Regions from separate parts of the Peribacillus sp. S4 genome, predicted to be linked through region 1. Evidence: predicted binding sites of a transcription regulator. Region 1 holds the regulator's gene; each other region holds the start of a gene.
The links. Region 1 encodes Rex, which represses fermentation and respiration genes when NADH is low (regulators of the CRP and FNR family bind a similar motif). Its sites were predicted from a motif close to TTGTGAAATATTTCACAA; they were not measured.

Region 1 (4,293 bases):
ATAGCCAGGTCCTGGAGGTGGAGTACTTCATTTCCGCTTTGCCTTTCAATCTGGAAAGAAAAATTCGCGGATTTTTCATCACCTTGCGGCTTGTCCAGTACATCCATCTTTTCGAGCTGTTTACGTCTGCTTTGTGCTCTTTTCGTTGTGGAAGCCCTTGTGATATTACGTTGGACAAAATCGCGAAGCTTTTCGATTTCCCCTTGCTGTTTCTCGAACAGTTTCATGTCCCGCTCATAATCTTCCGCTTTTCCCTCTAGGTAAGAACTATAATTACCATGGTATTTTTTCATGTTATTCCGGGAAATCTCATATACCAGGTTTACTACTTTATCTAAAAAATAGCGGTCATGGGAAACAATGAGGACAGCTCCCTGGTAGCCTTGTAAATATTGTTCAAGCCAAGAGAGGGTTTCGATATCCAAATGGTTCGTCGGCTCATCCAGAATCAATATATCCGGTTTCCTTAAAAGCAGCTTACCTAAGGCAAGCCTTGTTTTTTGCCCGCCGCTTAAAGTGGAAATTGGGGTAGAATAGTCAAAGTCGGCAAACTGAAGACCATGCAATACGGAACGGATATCCGCTTCATATTGATAACCTCCCTTCTCTTTGAATGCCACCATCAAAGTGTCGTATTCATTCAGCACTTTTTGGTAAACCGTTTCGTTTTCAAAGATGTCAGGTCTGGCCATATCAGCCTCAAGGCGACGCAGTTCCTTTTCCTGCTCTATAAGGTCAGTGAATACAGTAAGCATTTCATCCCAAATGGTCAATGCGGATTCCAATCCAGTATCCTGGGCCATATAGCCGATGGTGACGCCTTTTGGTTTGATTATTTCACCGCCATCATGGGAAAGCTGCCCGGCAATGATTTTTAGGAGAGTGGATTTGCCGGCGCCATTTCGGCCGACAAGGGCAATTCGATCTTTATTTTGAACTTCGAGCTTCATATTTGATAAAATAAGTTCAGCTCCATAATATTTCGATAGTTGATTGATTTGTAATAAAATCATAGATTTCACCTCAATTGATTACTGTTAGTTTAACGTATTTTAGTTATTATCGGCAACAGCTTGGTTCCAAGCTGAAAGAAAAGCTATTACATAAAGTGGAATAATAGTGTATGATTTAGGAGGGGTTACTTAAATGGGAGACTTAACGCATTTTAATGAACAGGGCAGGGCCAAAATGGTCGATGTGAGTGCTAAGCCTGAAACAACCCGGACGGCAGTGGCTCAGTCGAGCATTTTATTGAATGATGAAATATATGAATTGGTCACGAACCATAAAATGAAAAAAGGTGATGTACTGGCTGTTGCACAAGTTGCAGGAATCATGGCCAGCAAAAATACATCCAATATAATTCCGATGTGCCATCCCATTGCTCTGCAAGGGGTCAATATAGCCTTTGATTGGGAAAAAGAAGAACAAGGATATAGGCTTAGGATTGAAACGGAAGCTAAGACAAAAGGGAGTACAGGTGTGGAAATGGAAGCGTTAACAGCTGCATCCGTGACTGCCTTGACTGTTTATGACATGTGTAAGGCCATTGATAAGGGAATGGTGATCGGGCCTACATTCTTAGTGGAGAAAACAGGCGGAGTGTCTAGTAGCGATTATAAAAGGCAAGTAAAACGAACAGATAGAGATTAAGTTGAAAAGCATGTGTGAAGGCGGGGAAGAACAATGAACCATGACCCAAAGATACCGCAGGCAACAGCCAAAAGGTTGCCATTGTATTATCGATTTTTAAAGAACTTACATTCCTCAGGCAAACAAAGAGTTTCCTCGGCTGAGCTAAGTGAAGCCGTAAAAGTGGATTCTGCTACCATTCGCCGTGATTTTTCCTACTTTGGCGCGCTTGGGAAAAAAGGCTACGGCTACAATGTCAATTATTTATTATCCTTCTTCAGAAAAACACTTGATCAAGATGAATTGACCAAAGTCGCTTTAATCGGAGTGGGAAATTTAGGAACCGCTTTTTTAAATTACAATTTCATGAAAAATAATAATACAAAAATTGAAATGGCTTTCGAAGTATCTGAAGAAAAGGTCGGCAAGCGAATAGCTGATGTGCCCATCTACCATATGGATCAAATCGATACACTATTGCAGGAAAATAATATTACTGCAGCGATATTGACAGTGCCTGCACAGGTAGCCCAGACGATAACCGATCGTCTAGTCAAAGCTGACATAAAAGGAATATTGAATTTCACACCTGCACGGCTGACCGTGCCGCCATCCATAAGGGTCCACCACATTGACCTGGCCGTGGAACTTCAGTCGCTCATCTACTTCCTGAAACATTATCCGGTAGTGGAAGAAGCGGCTTTGGAGGAATGAAAAAACGCTGCATTTATGCAGCGTTTTTTTATTTTTTCTTATTTTTTTGTGCGGCTTTAATTTTAAAGTGCAGCATGATCATGCGTAATCCCGATCCAAAATCAAGAGTCGCAATAAGGACAAGTATGTAGGCAAAGAGTCCCCATCCAGAAGAATTGACGGTTTGAATTGCGATAGCGGTAAAAAGAGCCCCTAAGCCTGCATAAATGATGCCCATGAATAATGGTGATTGACGTTTCATAATAAACCTCCGATGAAGGCCTGTGCAGTATCTAGCATCTTCTCAATATCCTCCCGATATACCACTTGAAGGATGATAACAAGCGTGTTCATCGCAATATGAGCGCTCATGGAAACGAGAATGCGGCCAGTTTTCGCATAAAGGAAAGCAAAAGTGAAGCCCATTGCCGTATATAAAAGAAGATGTTCAAATTCACCATGCGCCAAGCCGAAAATAACTGAGCTGATTAAAGCTGAAATAAAGAAGTTAAAGCGTTTATGAAGTGATCCGAAAATGATTTTACGGAAAATTAATTCTTCCAATATAGGTCCAATTACTGAAGTGACGAAAATGACCATGGGGACTTTGTAAATGAGTGAAATGAGTTGCTGCGTATTTTCAGATTCAGACTCCACCCCAAGCATTTGTTCAATGCTTCCGGCAATGCTTTGCGCAAAAAGAGCCATGAATACTCCTGCAATTGCCCATAATATGGACATGGATACGGAAGTTTGGTTTCTCGTGTCCAGCTTTTCCCTCATATCTTTTCTCATTAAAAAAAGAATCAAGAATAAAGCAGCGAGAAAACTGAAAACTATCCAGTATGCTGCAGATTTCACTTCGAGTTCATCAGCCGGCATTCCGGTATAAGACCCGATCAGCATGAAAATGGGTACCCCGACAATACTGGATAATTGCATGGCAATATAAGTGATGATGACGAACCAATATTCTTTTTTCAAAAATGAAAACTCCTTTTATAGTCACCCATCCGCTTGGAACGTTACTGACATGGGGACAATCTATAAACGCATACTACAAAATGGTATCAAAAATTGGGGCAGAACACCACTTAAAGGTACCCCTAACATGACATTTCAATGACTAAGTTTAGGAAATCATTATGCTAAAGTAGTTTACCCGTAATTTATCAGAAATTAATAAAAAATTTTCAATAAGATACTTGCAAAAAAGGCTCGGTTTATTTAATATTATAAATGTGTTAGCACTCGATGGTGATGAGTGCTAATAATCATGAAACAAATTATCAAGAGAATATGAGGAGGTTGTTTCACTTGTTAAAACCATTAGGTGATCGCGTTATTATTGAACTAGTTCAAACTGAAGAAAAAACTGCAAGCGGTATTGTTCTTCCTGATACTGCTAAAGAAAAGCCACAAGAAGGTAAGGTAGTAGCAGTTGGTACTGGCCGTGTCCTTGAAAATGGCGAACGTGTTGCTTTAGAGGTTGCCCAAGGCGATCTAATTATCTTCTCAAAATATGCAGGTACTGAAGTTAAATACGAAGACACTGAATACTTAATTTTACGTGAAAGCGACATTCTAGCTGTAATCGGCTAATTATACATCATACTTAACTGAACGAAAATTTTCTTAAATTTTAGGGAGGTACTTATAAATGGCTAAAGAAATTAAATTTAGTGAAGAAGCTCGCCGCTCCATGCTTCGCGGTGTGGACGCACTTGCAGATGCAGTTAAAGTAACGCTTGGACCAAAAGGTCGTAACGTGGTTCTTGAGAAAAAATTCGGTTCGCCGCTTATCACAAATGACGGTGTGACGATCGCTAAAGAAATCGAATTGGAAGATGCATTCGAAAACATGGGTGCGAAATTGGTTGCTGAAGTAGCAAGCAAAACAAACGACGTAGCTGGTGACGGTACAACTACTGCAACGGTTCTTGCGCAAGCGATGATCCGTGAAGGTCT
Region 2 (4,293 bases), 260 kb from region 1:
CAGAGTACGTATACATACGACGTGCCTGCCCATCTAAACCAGTGATGAACATCGGGAAGAATGTTACATTAAAGCCGACTATAATGAACCAGAACGACCACTTTCCAATTTTTTCGCTCAACATGAAACCGAACATTTTTGGCCACCAGTACGTGAAACCGGCAAGTACGGCAAATACAGTACCAGGGATTAAAACGTAATGGAAGTGAGCTACTAAGAACATTGTATTATGGTATTGGTAGTCAGCACTTGCCATGGCAAGCATAACCCCTGTTACCCCACCGAGCGTGAAAATCGGAATGAAAGCTAAAGAGTATAGCATTGGAACGGTAAACACGATTTTACCTTTCCAAAGTGTGAACAACCAGTTGAAGATCTTAACACCAGTCGGCACGGCAATTGCCATCGTGGTAATCGAGAAAATTCCGTTAACCATTGCACCGTGGCCCATTGTATAGAAATGGTGAGCCCATACAATGAAAGATAGTGTAGAAATTGCTACCATGGAGATAACCATCGAATTATACCCGTACAGGTTACGACGTGCAAATGTCGAAATGATTTCACTGTAAATACCGAAAGCTGGAAGAATAACTATATAAACTTCAGGATGTCCCCAAACCCAGAACAAGTTTGCCCAAAGCATATCGCTACCGCCATTGGCCATCGTAAAGAATTGAGTTCCGAATAGACGATCCATTGTCATCAACGCAAGTGCCACTGTCAATACAGGGAAAGCGAAAACGATAATGAAGTTTGTAATCAAGATAGACCATGTGAACATTGGCATTTTCATTAAGTTCAGGCCAGGTGCTCTCATTTTCAAGATGGTTACGATAAAGTTGATACCAGTCATTAATGTACCAATACCTGCGATTTGAAGTGAAATCGCGTAATAGTTCGAACCGACTGATTCACTGAAATCGTTACTTGCCAGCGGGAAGTAAGATGTCCAACCTGCATCAGGAGAACCACCGACTACGAAAGAAATGTTAAATAGCATTGCCCCCATGAAGAATAACCAGAAGCTTACTGCGTTCAGACGTGGGAATGCTACGTCACGCGCTCCAATTTGTAATGGTGTAACAATGTTCATTAACCCAATGATAAATGGCATAGCCATGAACAGGATCATGACGACCCCGTGTGTTGTAAATACCTCATTATAATGCTGTCCATCCAAAAGACCGTTATCTGGAATAGCCGTTTGAGCACGCATCATAAGAGCATCGACGCCACCGCGGAAAAGCATAAGCAGCGCTGCCAAGATGTACATGATACCAATACGTTTATGGTCAACCGTTGTTAACCATTCACGCCATAAGTAACCCCATTTTTTAAAATAGGTAATTCCGGCAACAACCGCAATCATGGTTAAACCAATGGCAACCATGGATGCATAAATCGCAGGACTTGGATGAGGTACGGCAAATCGATCAAAGTAATCCATACTTTTGTGACTCCTTTCAGGAAAATATTCCTTATCTTGTAAACCTAGTTGTTTTATCGAACGAAATTAATTCTTAGTGATTCATGTTGCTGTGTTCTGAATGTTCCTCGTGTGAATCCTTGGAATCATGTTCTTCAGTATCAGAAGATCCGTGGTCATGACCAGCATTTTCCCCTTCAGGAGCTGGTGAAAACTCTAAGTGAGTTCCAGTGTATGTGGATTGTCCCACATGACCAGGTTTTAATAATTCATTGAATTTTTCCTCAGTAATCGGTTTAGCAGTAGCTTTAATTTCATCTACCCACTTATCGTAATCTTTTGCTGACAATGCATTAACGTTGAACGTTTGCTGAGCAAAACCTGAACCACTGAAGTTTGAATTTCGACCCATATACTCACCTGGTACATCAGCTGCTAAGTGCAACGTATTAACCATGTCCGACATCGCGTATTTTTGTCCTCCAAGTTGCGGAATCCAGAAACTTGAGATTGGACCGAATGAGTAAAGTTTAAATTCGATTGGTCGGTTAGTCGGTATAAACAGATAGTTGACCGTTTCGATATCTTCTTCCGGATAACTAAAATGCCACTTCCAGTTGGAAGATGAAGCGTAAATAACTAAAGGTTCTTGATCTCCGTATCCTTTAGGTGTTGCCTCAACTTCATTTGTTGTTTTAACAGTAACAACGGATAGGAAAGCGACGATTATAATTGGGATCGCAACCCAAATTATTTCAAGAACCTTACTTCCTTCAATATGAGGCGGTTCATAATCATCACGTTGTTTGGAAGCACGATATTTCATTATCATGAAGATATACAGTACCATAACGACAAGGACGACAAAGGCCATTGTCCATATCGAAATCATAATAACATCTGCTTGTGTTGCAGCTACTGGCCCTTTAGGGTCCAAGACCATTAATGGGTTATCGCAACCGGTTAGCACAGTGGCAATAGTAAAAAGTATAGTTAATAGAGCCCATTTTATTTTCATAGTACTACCCCTTTCTTACATAATAAAATTCCAATTGGTAATTATTCGGACAAAGTGTTACCATGTTCACAAACCCCGACATACCAATATTAATCCCAAGTCTAAAAAAAGACAATACAAAGTGACATCTGTCACATAAAGTTCAATAAAGAGCAGTAAGAAGATGGTAAATGAACGGAAATGTTCGAAAATCTTCAGCAAATGAAATATAATAATTGTTTAATAACATACCTATGGAATTCACTTATCATTACAGGATTGCATATATTACCGGTCCACTATCCATTTATTATTACTCTAATATAATGAAATGAAAATTTCACATTATATTCTCCGTGTTTATTGCCTCAACCTCCCTCAAGAATATGAATGATATTACCTATCCTGTCAAGTAGGTATTTATCGTTGGAAAACATGATTTAAAACGGATTTTTTACACTCGGCCAAGGAAGTTGGTAAATGGTAGCCGCATTGGATATGATGTTGAATCCATGCTTCCAAACTCTATTGATCCAACACTGGTCAATATTATATGTATATAAGGAAACAACGAGTGGGTAAATTGGGCTCTTTCTCCTTGCAATACTTATTGCCCTTTCAGTATTCCTAACGAGCCGTTTACCAGTAGTCATAAGTGAAATAATTCAGGGGTCGGCCAAACTTATTGCAACTAGTGATGTTTATCGGTCAGCAGGACAGGTCTGAATTACAGAAAAGGACATTTGGTTGTTCAATAAACTCCGCCTTTGTAACCCACACTTCCTCATTGAATGAAACTTCAAGTAAAAATGCAAAAAAAACCACAAAAAAAGGACTTTTAAAAAATGTCCTTTTCTCGTGGATATAGTTCAAAGTTTAAAGTTAGAACTTCCTGCGTTCGGGCAGTTCGGTTTGGATATCCGAGCACATCGTGTGTATTCCATTAAATGAAAGGGTTGGTCATATTTTTGATACATAACGAGTGCAGTATATTGTATTGAATTAAAAAGTAGCCAACTGATAATTAATCCAAGTCCTCCACATAATGAAAGCGCATTCAATCATTCGGATCACTTTGACTCAAATTCTTTAGACAGGCGTTCATCCATGTTAGTAAATCTGATGATAGAATGCTCATTATACTATATTCCTCGTTTTAGTTACTGAATTCTGTACTTCTTTTTGTTTGAGTGTTAGCCTTTGACTTCATTTTTATGATTTTAGTCGTTTCCGGTACAATTCTTTCACCTTTATGTGTTTTCATTACCATTTCTTCTGTTAGGACAAAAAATATACCAACTAAAAAAATTGCAGCTGCGCTTAGTGTGATGGCGATTCCAACGGAGGTAAATATATAATCTTTATTGTAATCGCTTACAATGAAACTTAAAGCAAAAATAATAATTCCGATTACACAACCTGTGCCCGATACCCATTTCACTGCATCTAACATCTTCTGATTAGCTTCCATAATTTCATCCCCTTTCTTTCTATTTTATGACATTTCACAAATTTGTCAAATCTTTTCTATATTTTAACATATTCACAATGGAAACCTTGACAAGTAGAACACGCTACTACTAGCTTTTAGGTATTAAAGACTATATGAAGAATCTAAAAAACAGTGCAAATACACTATCTATTTTTCCGATATTAACCTTGTGTTTACTATTAAAAACTTCTAAATAAAAGGCCCCTGATGAATGATCAGGGGCCTTACCTCTTTCTATGGTTTTTGCAAGGTTATCGTTACCGTTTTCTCTTCAGTACCTCGGTATACTTTAATTTTTACTTTATCGCCGATTTTCTTATTTGTATATAAGTATTTCCTTAATGCTGCGGAAGTATTTATCTTCGTTCCATCAAT
Region 3 (4,293 bases), 1.9 Mb from region 1:
TCATCGAATGTAGGTACAAGCCGTTCCATTCCCATCACGGTGATTTGCGTTTTTGGGAGGGCAGTGACCAAATCGGCATTTCCTTCATTCGTCACCAATCCGATCGAGCCTGTTTCCGCAATCGCAAAATTACAGCCGGTAATGCCTACATCGGCGCTTAGGAAATCTTTCCGCAGAATGCCCCGCACATGGGCGGTAAGCTCTTCCGGTTTTTCGGTTTGCGTATAGGCAAGCTTTTCTTTAAAAACATCCCTGATCTGTTCTTTATTTTTATGGAGCGCAGGTGCGACGATATGGGAAGGGGGATCATGATCATCCACTTGTAAAATGTATTCTCCAAGGTCCGTTTCAACGACATCGAGGCCAACTGCCTCAAGAGTTGCATTCAAATTGATCTCTTCCGTAACCATCGATTTGGATTTAACGACCTTTTTGGCATTCTTTTTTACAATGACATCCTTAATGTAGCCGCTTGCTTGTTCAGCGGTTTCAGCGAAGAAGACATGACCGCCCCTTTTCGAAACGTTTTCGGCAAGCTGGTGCAAATAGAAATCAAGGTTACTGAGCACATGCTGCCGAATTTCTTCCCCAAGGGAACGCCAATCCTCCCAGCTTCCCAATTCATCAACGGCAGTCAGCCGCCGTCCGTGTAATCGTTCTTGGGCACTGGATACGGCCAATCGCATAAAGTCATTATGTATTCCTTCATCCACCCGGTCTTTAAATTTGGCAGAGCTGGTTTTCATAGCCATAAGTTTTTCCCTCCTCGCTTTCTTTAAATGCTATTCAGGACTTCCGCAATGTGAAGGACCTTCACCGGTTGCCCCTTCCTTTGGATCCGTCCGCCGATATTCATCAAACATCCTGCATCCCCGCCGATTAAAAAGTCGGCACCGGTTTCTTCAATATTGCATACCTTCTCCTCGACCATTTGTCCGGAAATGTCACCCATCTTAACCGAAAAGGTCCCCCCGAACCCGCAGCAGTTTTGGGCATCCGGAAGTGGTGTCATTTCCAGCCCCCTGACATGGCTTAATAAAATGGCAGGTGCTTCCTTCACCTTAAGCAGCCGTGTCATATGGCATGAAGTATGATAAGTGGCCTTTCCCTTGAGGGTAGCCCCGACGTCGGTCACTTTTAAGACATCCACGATGAATTGGGACAATTCATATGTTTTAGCCGCTAATGATGCCGCTTTCTTTTCCCATACGGCATCACCTTTGAAAAGTACCGGATATTCCTTGAACATCGCTGCACAGGAACCGGAAGGGGTTACGACGTATTCAGCATCCGCGAACGTTTTAATCATCTTTTTCATGGCTTCCTTCGATTCCTTCGTATACCCGCTATTATATGCCGGCTGTCCGCAGCATATCTGGGACTCCGGGAAATCGATCTCACAGCCTAATCTCTCGAGTAGCTCCACTGTCGCTTTGCCGACATTGGATTGAAACAAATCCACTAAACATGTTGCAAAGAGAGTAACTTTCAATCTGAATTCCTCCTTTTTCAAAATAGGTTAACAGGTCATCTGATGACTAGAAAATAGAAAAAGGAAATGGCTAAGAGAAGATACCAATTTCCAAGATTTTTTAAATGAAGTAATCGTTTTCAAAATAATATATCAATTTAATCCTTTTTTGTATAGGGTATTTTTGAAATTTAAAGGAATGTCAATGATTCTTTTGCTGATTTTTTTGGATGACCCGGTCCAGCGATTCCTCGACGCTTTGAAGATGAAACAGCATGGCACTGCGGGCTCCGTCCTCATCCTGTGCCACGATTGCATCATATATCCTGACATGCTGCTGGTAAAGCTGCTTGAGTGTCATCTCTTCGGAATAAAGCGCAGCCCGACGGATATCACGCATCTTTTCCGTCATTAATTCTGAAACATGATTCATCAATGTAATCAGCAGCTCATTTTGTGATGCATTTGCCACGGCAACATGGAAGGAGATATCCGCTTTATCACTAAGTTCTTCATCATCCGAGACCTTTTCCATATTAAAAAGCATGTCCTTGAGTTCGATAAGGTTTTCTTCCGTTCTCTTCTTCGCTGCCACTTCCGCCGTACCGGACTCAAGGATTTTCCGGACTTCCAGTAAATGCTTGATATTGTCTTGATCCATCAAAAGGGCGGCAGACAAGGGGTGGTTCATGATGGCGGGGTCGAAGGTTTTGACGAATGTTCCTTCACCTTGTTTTATTTCAATAAGACCCATTGAACTCAATGCACTTAATGCTTCGCGGATGGCCGGGCGCCCGACTTGGAAATTTTCCGCAAGCTGCTGAATGGAATCCAATTGTTCACCTGGTTTCAGGCTGCCTGACCGAATCATTTCATAAAGTTCATCGCTGACTTCTTCATAAATTTTTTTCGGCTTTATTTTTTTATATACCAAGTAGTAGCACCTCTATTTTCTATGAGTTTCTCTAGTTAATATTATATAACACAAATGATCTTTGACACTTCCAGAAGAGTTAAAAAATCAACAAAAAATAAAAAAAATCTTGCTTTTATATTTTCAATCATTTAATTTAAATGAGTACTCATCAAGTCATCAGATGACTTTGAATATTTGAATATGTAAGGGGTTTCAATTAGCGTTTGATTTCTGAATTTTTTAAAAAATCAATAGTAAAAGGAGTCGAAATGAATGACATGGACACAAAACTTTACGCCGATCACCGATAATTTAGTTTTATCATCTCTTGCCGCACTCATTCCAATTCTTTACTTTTTCTGGGCGCTTACCATCAAACGCATGAAAGGTTACATGGCAGGTATAACGACGTTGCTTGTAGCTCTTGCAGTGGCTGTATTGATATATGGGATGCCTGCAGGAAAAGCAGTGATGTCCGCTTCACAAGGAGGCGTATATGGGCTGCTCCCAATCGGATGGATAATCATCACTTCCGTATTTTTGTACAAGATGACTGTTAAAAGCGGGCAATTCAATATCATTCGTTCTTCTGTGCTTTCGCTTACGGAAGACCGGCGCCTCCAGGCATTATTGGTGGCATTTTCTTTCGGGGCCTTTTTAGAAGGTGCTGCGGGATTTGGAGCACCGGTCGCCATTTCAGCCGCGCTTTTAGTCGGTCTCGGCTTTAATCCGCTATATGCAGCCGGGATTTGTTTGATCGCGAATACCGCTCCGGTAGCGTTCGGGGCCGTTGGAATACCGATCATCGCCATGGAAGGCCCTACTGGCATAGCCGCCATGGAGATTTCCAAAATGGTCGGCCGCCAATTGCCATTCCTTTCTGCTTTCATTCCGCTTTATCTCATTTTAATCATGACTGGGTGGAAAAGGTCGCTTGAGGTTTTGCCGGCAATTTTGGTTTCCGGAATTTCCTTTGCCATCACACAATACTTAAGTTCGAATTTTCTTGGGCCCGAATTACCCGACATCCTATCCGCGTTAGTGTCACTGTTTGCATTGGCAATTTTCCTTAAATTCTGGAAACCTAAGACGATCTTTCGATTTGCATCAGAGGAAACGGCAGCTGCTGTCGAACCATTATATACAGCCGAAGCGGAAACAAAATACACGAAATGGCAGATATTCCATGCTTGGTCACCATTCCTTCTGTTAACGCTTTTCATCACAATATGGGGGATGAACCCAATAAAGCCGGCACTATCCGGACATTATGAAGGCAACAATGTGCTGCTTGGCGGAATCAATGAAATCGGGAAACTATTAACCTTCCAAATCGAAGTTCCAGGTCTGCATAATGAGATAATCGGAAGTAATGGATTGCCGATTGCGGCTTTCTATAAAATAGAACTGCTCGGAGCAGCCGGGACGGCCATTTTACTTGCTGCCATCGTAACGAAGTTCATCGCACACATGTCTTCAAAAGACTTTTATGGCACCCTTGTTGAAGCGATGAAAGAGTTGGCCAAACCAATCTTGATGATTTCTACCGTGGTTGCTTTTGCTTATGTGACGAATGCTTCAGGCATGTCGACAACATTAGGGATGACCCTGGCAAAATCGGGTGATTTATTTCCGTTCTTCGCACCTGTTCTCGGCTGGCTAGGTGTGTTCATTACCGGATCGGATACATCAGCCAACCTCTTATTTGGCAGTCTGCAGAAAGTGACTGCGCTTAAAGTGGGGATGGAACCGGTTCTGGCTCTGGCGGCGAACTCTTCTGGAGGGGTCACCGGAAAGATGATTTCCCCCCAATCGATAGCGATAGCTTGTGCTGCCGTAGGATTAGCGGGCAGGGAATCGGAATTATTGAGATTCACGCTTAAACATAGCTTATTTTTATTGCTGC

Region 2: qoxA (cytochrome aa3 quinol oxidase subunit II) is a predicted target of Rex. The motif match lies at 2,567-2,584, and genes of this name have one in related genera.
Region 3: ACJ9PY_RS19110 (lactate permease LctP family transporter) is a predicted target of Rex. The motif match lies at 2,617-2,634, and genes of this name have one in related genera.

What each region holds. Positions count from the first base shown of each region.
Region 1 is NZ_CP175708.1:305,870-310,162, forward strand. Features, by position in the region: gene ACJ9PY_RS01630 (ATP-binding cassette domain-containing protein) at 1-1,013, opposite strand, end outside; gene moaC (cyclic pyranopterin monophosphate synthase MoaC) at 1,147-1,653, shown strand; gene ACJ9PY_RS01640 (redox-sensing transcriptional repressor Rex) at 1,687-2,346, shown strand; gene ACJ9PY_RS01645 (YdiK family protein) at 2,375-2,587, opposite strand; gene ACJ9PY_RS01650 (CPBP family intramembrane glutamic endopeptidase) at 2,584-3,309, opposite strand; gene groES (co-chaperone GroES) at 3,643-3,927, shown strand; gene groL (chaperonin GroEL) at 3,986-4,293, shown strand, end outside.
Region 2 is NZ_CP175708.1:567,062-571,354, reverse strand. Features, by position in the region: gene qoxB (cytochrome aa3 quinol oxidase subunit I) at 1-1,450, opposite strand, end outside; gene qoxA (cytochrome aa3 quinol oxidase subunit II) at 1,524-2,447, opposite strand; gene ACJ9PY_RS02755 (hypothetical protein) at 3,583-3,897, opposite strand; gene ACJ9PY_RS02750 (S1C family serine protease) at 4,153-4,293, opposite strand, start outside.
Region 3 is NZ_CP175708.1:4,030,471-4,034,763, reverse strand. Features, by position in the region: gene ACJ9PY_RS19125 (LutB/LldF family L-lactate oxidation iron-sulfur protein) at 1-752, opposite strand, end outside; gene ACJ9PY_RS19120 ((Fe-S)-binding protein) at 776-1,492, opposite strand; gene ACJ9PY_RS19115 (FadR/GntR family transcriptional regulator) at 1,674-2,405, opposite strand; gene ACJ9PY_RS19110 (lactate permease LctP family transporter) at 2,661-4,293, shown strand, end outside.